3 linked regions of the Pseudorhodoplanes sinuspersici genome follow. The protein of the gene in region 1 interacts with the protein of each later gene in a pairwise test. Links are inferred from orthologs where the notes say so. Each region holds a gene or a part of one and is shown in the gene's direction. Other genes may lie near its edges.

Region 1 (2,846 bases):
GATAACGGTATTGATCCGCCGATCTGACAGCAGCGATAAGAGCCCTTCCGCGCCTTCCGCCTCCCGCACCATGACCGCCAGATTGCTGGCCGCATTGACCGCCAAGGCGTCTCTCGGGCTTGCGATTGTGACCAGCCCTGCCCCGGCCCGCAATGCGCCGCGCGCGGACAGCCGGGCTGCACCGGTACTGCTCAGGCCGCCGGAGACGACCAGCGTATGCCCGCGCGAATATTTGTGACCTTCCACCCGAGGCACCGGGAAAAGATGAGCCCACCGGCTCGGCTGGTTTAGTGCTAACCGCGGTCGGATGTCCTGCAGAACCGATGACGGAATGCCGATATCGGCAATGGTCGTCATGCCGCAAAAAATCCGCCCGGGTAGAAGCACATGGCCTGGCTTCTTACGAAAAAAGGTCACCGTTTCGGCGGCCCGGATCGCTGTGCCCTGAACCGCTCCGGTATCGCCGTTGATGCCGCTCGGCAGGTCGACCGCGACGACATGGGCACCGGAATTATTGATCGCGCTAACCGCTACGGCGGCCTCCCCGTCCACATTGCGTGTGAGGCCGGCACCGAACAGCGCATCGACGACGATAGCTCCAGGCGGTATTTCGGCGATCATGGGGCCGACTGGCCCGCTGTAGCGTTTGGCTGCTGTGGCTGCGCCCCCCCGCAACTTGCTGATGTCGCCCAGCAACCTGAGATCGACTGAATAGCCGCGCTCGCCCAGCAATCGTGCTGCGACGAAGCCGTCGCCGCCGTTATTGCCGGGCCCGGCAATAACGATAACCGGTCTGATCGTGCCAAAATTCGCGCCGACCGCGTCTGCAACGGCGCGGCCGGCATTCTCCATCAGCTCGATCGACGGAGTGCCGCGCAAGACTGCCAGCCGATCGGCCTCGGCCATTTCTTTTGTGGTCAGGAGTTCGTGCATGACCTTCAGCTATGGCAGCACCTCGTTTGCGGACAATGAACAATCCTAAACTGAACAAGAAATGCGCAGATTGCACAATTTATAATCTGAGATGACTCTGGCACTCGCCGCTTAATTAAGCGAAATCGGGCAAACGGCTGCTGCGGAACTGCTTTTTGTTTTCATACGGATTGGCATAAGACCTGCTAACGAAGGGCGGGCTCCGCCGATCAGATTCTGACCGGCGGACCGGGAGAGGATTCGCATGAAAAAGATCGAGGCGATCATCAAGCCGTTCAAACTCGATGAGGTGAAGGAGGCGCTTCAGGAAGTCGGACTCCAGGGCATCACCGTCACCGAAGCCAAGGGTTTCGGCCGCCAAAAGGGCCATACCGAGCTTTATCGTGGTGCCGAATACGTTGTGGATTTTCTTCCGAAAGTGAAGATCGAAATCGTTCTCGGCGACGATATGGTCGAGAAAGCTGTCGACGCCATCCGCCGTGCCGCGCAAACCGGCCGGATCGGCGACGGTAAGATTTTCGTCTCGACCATCGAAGAAGCCATCCGGATCAGGACCGGGGAATCCGGATTGGACGCGATCTGATATCGCTATCGTTTTCACGACCCGTACAAATAAGGGGAACGCGTTTATGACGACCGCTAAAGACGTAATGAAGATGATCAAGGAAAACGACGTGAAGTACGTCGATTTCCGGTTCACAGATCCGCGCGGCAAATGGCAGCACGTAACCTTCGATATTACGATGATCGAAGAGGACACCTTTGCGGAAGGCGTCATGTTCGATGGATCATCGATCGCCGGCTGGAAGGCGATCAACGAATCCGACATGTGCCTGATGCCGGATCCGGCAACGGCCTGCATCGATCCCTTCTTCGCGGAAACGACTCTCGTCCTCGTCTGCGACGTGCTCGAGCCGACAACCGGCGAGCCGTATAATCGCGATCCGCGCGGCATCGCCAAGAAGGCCGAGGCCATGGTGAAGTCGATGGGCCTCGGCGACACGGTCTATTTCGGACCGGAAGCCGAGTTCTTCGTGTTCGATGACGTCAAATTCCGCGCCGACCCCTACAATACTGGATTCAAACTCGACTCGATTGAATTGCCGACCAATTCGGACGCCGATTATGAGGCCGGCAATCTCGGCCATCGCATTGGTACCAAGAAAGGCTACTTCCCGGTTCCGCCGCAGGACTCCGCACAGGACATGCGCGGCGAGATGCTCGCTTCGATGGCAAAGATGGGTGCCAAGATTGAAAAGCATCACCACGAAGTGGCATCGGCCCAGCACGAGCTCGGCCTCAAATTCTCGCCGATGACCTACATGGCCGATCAGTTGCAGATCTATAAGTACTGCATCCATCAGGTCGCCAACATCTACGGCAAGACCGCGACCTTCATGCCGAAGCCGGTCTATGGCGACAACGGTTCGGGCATGCATTGTCACCAGTCGATCTGGAAAGACGGCAAGCCTGTCTTCGCCGGCAACAAGTATTCCGATCTATCGGAAACCTGCCTGCAATACATCGCTGGCGTCATCAAACATGCGAAGGCGATCAACGCTTTCACTAACCCGACGACGAACTCCTACAAGCGTCTGGTGCCGGGTTACGAAGCGCCGGTACTGCTCGCCTATTCGGCGCGTAACCGATCGGCCTCGTGCCGCATCCCCTACACGACCAACCCGAAGGCAAAGCGCGTCGAGGTTCGCTTCCCCGACCCGCTCGCCAATCCGTATCTCGGCTTCGCTGCGCTGCTGATGGCGGGTCTCGATGGCATCAAGAACAAGATGGACCCCGGTCCGGCGATGGACAAGGACCTCTACGATCTGCCTCCGGCGGAGTTGAAGGAAATCCCGACGGTGTGCGGCTCGCTGCGGGAAGCACTCGAATGCCTTGACAAGGATCGCGCGTTC
Region 2 (3,496 bases), 3.4 Mb from region 1 along the record:
GACAAGAAAGCCATGATTAACCTCCACGCGTTAGATCACGATGATTTTGGATTAATCCAAAATCATAAACGTGATCGATTCCAATACGTTGGAGCATGATGTCGTCCGAAAACCGCTTCGCACTTTTCGGCATCATGCTCTGGCCGCGATCACGCCAAAGCGTGGTCGGCCGGATTGATGAAAAGCGGGAGTTTCAAACCACCCGCCCGCGGCTGATCGCGACGGGGCGGGCCCCGACCGCTTTAGCTGCATTTGTTAAGCGCCCGCAAGCTGCTCGCTCAAATCGGCGCTACACGCTGAAATTAAAGGATTATTTCGGCCGGTCAATGAAATGGAATGGCAAATTTCGAATGGCCAGCGAAACGCTCGTTCCGCATTCTGTCCAGATTGTAAAATAACTTTGCATGCTGCCGGTACGATCGGCCGTGACAGGGAAGAAACGCTCCGCTATCCCCATCCGCCATGCTGTCCCCCGACCAGACGATGCGCCCGACCAGCGAGATCTTCGACGCCGAAGCGGCCGCGCATGAACTGCATGCGCTCGCCGCGACCTATTCCGGCCGCGAGAGCGATCTGCGCACGGCAGTCGCGCAATTCTTGAAAGGCGAGTTAGCCCGGGGGCGCGAAAAGGCCGAGCAGTTGCTGCTCAAGGAGCGGCACGGGCGGCGCTGCGCCGAGCGCCTCTGCGCCATGCAGGACGAGATCATTCGCGTCCTGTTCGATTTCGCCAGCAAGCGGCTTTATCCGTCGCTAAACCCGTCCGAAGGCGAGCGCATGTCGATCGTCGCCACCGGTGGCTATGGCCGTGGATTGCTGGCGCCCGGCTCGGACATCGATCTGCTGTTCGTCCTCCCCTACAAACAGACAGCCTGGGGCGAATCGATCGCCGAAGCCATTCTCTATTGTCTCTGGGACATGGGCCTGAAAGTCGGCCACGCCACACGCTCGGTTGATGAATGCATTCGCCAGGCCAAGGCCGACATGACCATCCGCACGGCCATCCTCGAGTCGCGCTTTCTTTATGGCGATCAGGCCTTGTTCGATGAACTGGTCAACCGCTTCGACCGGGATGTTGTACAGGGCACCGCGGCGGAATTCGTCGCCGCAAAACTGGCCGAACGCGAGGATCGTCTGCGCCGGACTGGCCAATCGCGCTATGTCGTGGAGCCGAACGTCAAGGATGGCAAAGGCGGGCTACGCGACCTGCACACCTTGTTCTGGATCGGCAAATACGTCTATCGCGTTCGTACTGTCGAGGAACTGGTCGATCACGGCGTGTTCGATCAGGACGAACTGAAGATGTTCCTGCGCTGCGAGGATTTTCTCTGGTCGGTGCGGTGCCACATGCACTTCGTCACCAACCGTCCGGAGGAACGGCTGTCGTTCGACATCCAGCGCGAGATTGCCGTGCGGCTCGGCTATACCGAGCATCCCGGCATGCGCGATGTCGAACGCTTCATGAAGCATTACTTCCTGACCGCGAAGAATGTCGGCGACCTGACCGCCATTCTCTGTGCCGCGCTGGAAGCCAATCACACCAAGAGCGCCCCCGCCCTTGGCCGCATGATCGCACGTTTCAGGCCGAGGGCGGGCCGCCGCATCCTCAGCGAATCGGACGATTTCATTGTCGACAACAACCGCATCAATATCGCGAAACAGGATGTGTTCGAGCGCGATCCGGTCAACCTGATCCGGATCTTTTACCTCGCGCAAAAACACGATCTCGCCTTCCACCCCGATGCGATGCGCAAGGCAACACGCTCACTCAATTTCATCAACAAGGATTTGCGCGAAAATCCTGAGGCGAACGAACTTTTCTTCGAAATCCTCACTGCCAAGAACGATGTCGAGCCGGTGCTGCGGCGGATGAACGAAGCCGGCGTGCTCGGCGCATTCGTGCGGGCATTCGGACGTGTGGTCGCGATGATGCAGTTCAACATGTATCATCACTATACGGTGGACGAACATCTGATCCGCTGCATGGGTGTAATCTCGGAAATCGAGGCCGGCACCAACGAGGAATACGGGCTCGCCAACGAGCTTGTGAAAAAGCTGCAGCCGCGGCAGCGCGACATCCTGCGGATTACCTTGTTCCTGCACGATATCGCCAAAGGGCGCGTCGAGGATCATTCGATCGCCGGCGCCCGCGTCGCACGCCGCTTCTGCCCCCGCCTCGGCCTGAACAATGCCGAAACGGAGACCGTCGCATGGCTGATCGAAAATCACCTTGTGATGTCGACCATCGCGCAATCGCGCGACCTGTCCGACCGCAAGACGATCGAGAATTTCGCCGGCATCGTGCAGTCGCTCGACCGGCTGAAGCTCCTCGTTATCCTGACGACAGCGGATATCCGCGCGGTTGGCCCAGGCGTCTGGAACGGCTGGAAGGCGCAGCTGCTGCGAACGCTCTATTATGAAACCGAGCCGGTGCTGACCGGCGGCTTCTCCGAAGTCAATCGCGAACGCCGTGTTGCCATGGCGCAGGCTGAATTCCGGCAGGAAATGAAGGACTGGCCGGAGGACGAGCTCGAAAGCTATATCGCTCGTCACTATCCGGCTTACTGGCTCAAGGTGGATCTGCCGCACAAGGTCGCGCATGCCAACTTCCTGCGGAAGACCTGGAGCGCGGGCCGCACGCTGGCGACGCAGGTGAATTTCGACGCCGCCCGCGGCGTGACCGAACTCACCGTCATCGCCCCTGATCACCCGCGGCTGTTGTCGATCATCGCCGGCGCTTGCGCCGCGACCGGTGCCAATATCGTCGACTCGCAGATCTATACGACCACCGACGGGCTCGCCCTCGACACCATTTCGTTGACCCGGGAATTCGAACGCGACGAAGATGAAGACCGTCGCGCAAGCCGGATCACCGATACGATCGAGAAAGCGCTGAAGGGCGAGATCAAGCTTCCGGAGGCCGTCGCACGGCGCGCGGCACCGAAGGCAAGGTTCAAAGCCTTCGCCCTCGATCCGGACGTCAACGTCAACAATGAATGGTCGAACCGCTACACCGTGATCGAGGTAACGGGTCTCGACCGGCCGGGGCTGCTCTACGAATTGACGGCCACGATTTCGAAACTGTCGCTCAACATCACCTCGGCGCATGTCGCAACATTCGGCGAACGCGTGGTCGACGTGTTTTATGTAACCGACTTGCTTGGCGCCAAGATCGGCTCGCCGACGCGGCAGGCCGCGATCAAGCGCGCACTGCTGGCTTTGTTCTCGCGAGCGGCGACAGAAGAGACAAAGCAGCTCGCCGCAAAGTCGTAAGATGCTGCGAAAGCGCCTGCATTATTGTGTTCGGCCGCGACCAGTGCCTGCACCATCATCAATCAGCGGCAACTGGAACTTGCGCCGATATTCGCCCGGACTCATCCCGGCAAGACGCCGGAACAATCGACGGAATGACGCGACATCATCGTATCCGACTTCGCGCGCTACGTCCTCCACTGCAATCGTGGTGGTTTCGAGGATCTGCTTGGCCTCTTCAATCCGT
Region 3 (3,157 bases), 120 kb from region 1 along the record:
TGGGCGCGGGACTTGTCGTATCCGAGATGGTGGCAACGTCAAAGCTTGCCGAGGGCCGGCGGGATGCCGTTTTGCGCGCCGATGGCAAAGGCGTCGCCATCCACGCACTCCAGTTGGCCGGCTGCGAAGCGCACTGGATGGCCGAGGGGGCACGGATGGCTGAAGCGTCGGGAGCAGACATCATCGACATCAACATGGGTTGCCCGGCCAAGCACGTGATCAACGGACAATCGGGCTCCGCGCTGATGCGCGATCTCGATCACGCCTTGACCTTGATCGAAGCCACGGTCGGAGCCGTGTCGGTGCCGGTGACCTTGAAGATGCGGCTTGGCTGGGATCGCGATTGCATCAATGCGCCCGAACTGGCGCGCCGCGCCGAGCAAGCCGGAATCAAACTCGTCACCGTCCATGGCCGCACGCGCAATCAATTCTACAAAGGCCATGCCGACTGGGCTGCGGTGAACGCGGTCAAACAAGCGGTGTCGATCCCGGTCGTCATCAATGGCGACATCACAAGCGTCGACGACGCACGCGTCGCGCTCGCTCAATCGGGCGCCGATCTTGTGATGGTGGGGCGCGCGGCGCTCGGCCGCCCTTGGCTTCCCGGCGCGATCGCACGGCAGCTTGCCGGCAGCGCCAGGGAAGGCGATCCGCCACTGCAACAGCAGCGGGACATCGCCGCAAAACTCTACCAAGACATGGTCGAACATCACGGCACCGAAATCGGCCGCCGTCACGCCCGCAAACATCTCGCCGCAGCCATCGATGTCGGCGGCGATAATGCCGGCGCAACTGCCGAGCAGATCAAGGCGGGGCGCACGCGGGTGCTGACAGCCGAGACACCGAAAGAAACGCTGCGGCTCTTGCAAGATGTTTTCGACGTCTTTGAAACAATGGCGGGGCGGCCCACAGATTCATGGAGGGATGCGGCATGAAACTCGAATCCGCCATCCGGAATACATCGGGATCGCCGGATGCCGTCGTCAACGCACTGCCTCTTCCGGTCGTGGTGGTGGCGTCTGATGGCAAGATCGTCGATGCCAATGTCGCCGCCGAAGCGTTCTTCGAGGTCTCTGTGCCGGTGCTGAAACGGCATTCGCTGCGTGAGTTGATTCCGTTCGGCAGCCCGCTGCTGTCGCTGGTCGATCAGGTGCGCGAGCATGGCGGCGCTGTGAACGAATATCGCGTCGACCTTTCGACACCGCGCAATCCCGGTGAACACATTGTGGACCTCTATGTGGCGCCGCTGAATGAACGCGCCGGCCATGTGGTCGTGATGCTTCAGGAGCGGACGATCGCCGACAAGATGGACCGTCAGTTGACCCATCGGGGTGCGGCCCGCTCGGTCAGCGCGCTTGCGGCGATGCTGGCCCATGAGATCAAAAACCCGCTGTCCGGTATCCGCGGCGCAGCCCAGCTCCTCGAACAATCGGCCTCAGATGACGATCGCAGCCTGACGCGCCTGATCTGCGACGAAGCTGACCGGATCGTGAAACTGGTTGACCGGATGGAAGTCTTCGCCGACGAGCGGCCGATCGAGCGGGAACCGGTCAACATTCACGCCGTGCTCGAACACGTGAAGCGTCTGGCCCAATCGGGCTTCGCCCGGCATATCCGGTTCCTCGAGGAATACGATCCATCCTTGCCGCCGGTGCTCGCCAACCGCGATCAGCTTGTGCAGGTGTTTCTCAATCTTGTGAAAAATGCCGCAGAGGCGATCGGAGAAAATGCCATCGACGGCGAGATCCAGATGACCACGGCCTTCCGGCCCGGTGTCCGCCTGACCCTGCCGGGCAGCCGCTCACGCGTATCGCTGCCGATGGAATTCTGCATCAAGGATAACGGCCCAGGCGTTCCGACCGATCTGCTGCCGCATTTGTTCGATCCATTTGTCACGACCAAGGCCTCCGGATCTGGCCTCGGACTTGCATTGGTTGCCAAGATCATTGGCGACCACGGTGGCATTATCGAATGCGAATCCCAGACCCGGCATACCGTTTTTCGGATTCTCTTGCCGATGTATGCGGGAAACGGTGCTCAGGCCCGGACAGGGGCAAGGGAAACCGCGATGGAAGCCCAAACAATATGAGCGAAAGCCAACGGTATAAAGGCTGACGATGCCCATGCCCGCCGGAAACATTCTCGTCGCTGACGACGACGCCGCGATTCGAACCGTGCTCAACCAGGCGCTGTCGCGCGCCGGCTACGAAGTGCGCTCGACAAGCAATGCCGCAACACTTTGGCGCTGGGTCAGTCAGGGCGAGGGTGATCTTGTGATCACCGACGTCGTGATGCCCGACGAAAACGCATTCGAACTCATCCCACGGATGAAAAAGCTGCGGCCGGAGCTGCCCATTATCGTCATGAGCGCGCAGAATACGTTCATGACAGCGATCCGGGCGTCGGAACGCGGGGCCTACGAATATCTGCCGAAACCGTTCGATCTGAAGGAATTGATCGGCATCGTCGGCCGGGCGCTGTCGGAACCCAAGGACAAGCCGCGGAACGCGGCGCGCCCGGAGGAAGTGGATCAGATTCCGCTTGTTGGCCGATCGGCGGCGATGCAGGAAATCTATCGGCTGCTCGCGCGGCTGATGCAGACCGATCTAACGGTCATGATCACCGGCGAGTCCGGCACGGGCAAGGAGCTCGTCGCCCGCGCATTGCACGATTACGGCAAGCGCCGCGGCGGTCCATTCGTCGCCATCAACATGGCGGCGATTCCACGCGACCTGATCGAGTCCGAATTGTTCGGGCATGAGAAGGGCGCTTTCACGGGCGCCAATACACGCAGCACCGGCCGTTTCGAGCAGGCCGAGGGCGGCACGTTATTCCTGGATGAAATCGGCGACATGCCGATGGAGGCGCAGACGCGGCTTCTGCGCGTGTTGCAGCAGGGCGAATATACGACCGTCGGCGGCCGCACGCCGATCAAGACGGATGTTCGCATCGTCGCAGCCACCAACAAGGATTTGCGGATCCTCATCCAGCAGGGCCTGTTCCGCGAGGATCTGTTCTTCCGCCTCAATGTCGTGCCGCTGCGGCTGCCGCCGCTGCGCGAACGCGCCGAAGACGTGCCCGATCTGATCCGGCATTTCTTCATGCTGGCGGAGCGCGAAGGTCTGCCGCGCAAACAGATCGATCCGGCTGCGCTGGA

What was found.
Region 2: the proteins of CAK95_RS22680 (region 1) and CAK95_RS06285 interact in binary tests that used the Escherichia coli proteins (3 or more experiments, as listed by UniProt). The link is inferred for Pseudorhodoplanes sinuspersici from one-to-one orthologs.
Region 3: the proteins of CAK95_RS22680 (region 1) and CAK95_RS23250 interact in binary tests that used the Escherichia coli proteins (3 or more experiments, as listed by UniProt). The link is inferred for Pseudorhodoplanes sinuspersici from one-to-one orthologs.

The regions. Positions count from the first base shown.
Region 1 is NZ_CP021112.1:4,649,817-4,652,662, reverse strand. The notes cover bases 158-2,846. They hold CAK95_RS22680 (P-II family nitrogen regulator), read left to right. Parts: upstream 158-1,177; coding sequence 1,178-1,516; downstream 1,517-2,846. Other genes in these bases: glnA (type I glutamate--ammonia ligase), read left to right, coding at 1,563-2,846; CAK95_RS22685 (NAD(P)H-hydrate dehydratase), read right to left, coding at 158-933. Also shown: more of CAK95_RS22685, read right to left, coding at 1-157. UniProt on the Escherichia coli protein: P-II indirectly controls the transcription of the glutamine synthetase gene (glnA). P-II prevents NR-II-catalyzed conversion of NR-I to NR-I-phosphate, the transcriptional activator of GlnA. When P-II is uridylylated to P-II-UMP, these events are reversed.
Region 2 is NZ_CP021112.1:1,268,056-1,271,551, forward strand. The notes cover bases 132-3,470. They hold CAK95_RS06285 ([protein-PII] uridylyltransferase), read left to right. Parts: upstream 132-462; coding sequence 463-3,270; downstream 3,271-3,470. Other genes in these bases: CAK95_RS06290 (GlxA family transcriptional regulator), read right to left, coding at 3,292-3,470. Outside these bases: CAK95_RS06280 (aliphatic sulfonate ABC transporter substrate-binding protein), read right to left, coding at 1-14; more of CAK95_RS06290, read right to left, coding at 3,471-3,496.
Region 3 is NZ_CP021112.1:4,772,804-4,775,960, forward strand. The notes cover bases 11-3,010. They hold CAK95_RS23250 (two-component system sensor histidine kinase NtrB), read left to right. Parts: upstream 11-931; coding sequence 932-2,089; downstream 2,090-3,010. Other genes in these bases: dusB (tRNA dihydrouridine synthase DusB), read left to right, coding at 11-935; ntrC (nitrogen regulation protein NR(I)), read left to right, coding at 2,124-3,010. Also shown: more of dusB, read left to right, coding at 1-10; more of ntrC, read left to right, coding at 3,011-3,157.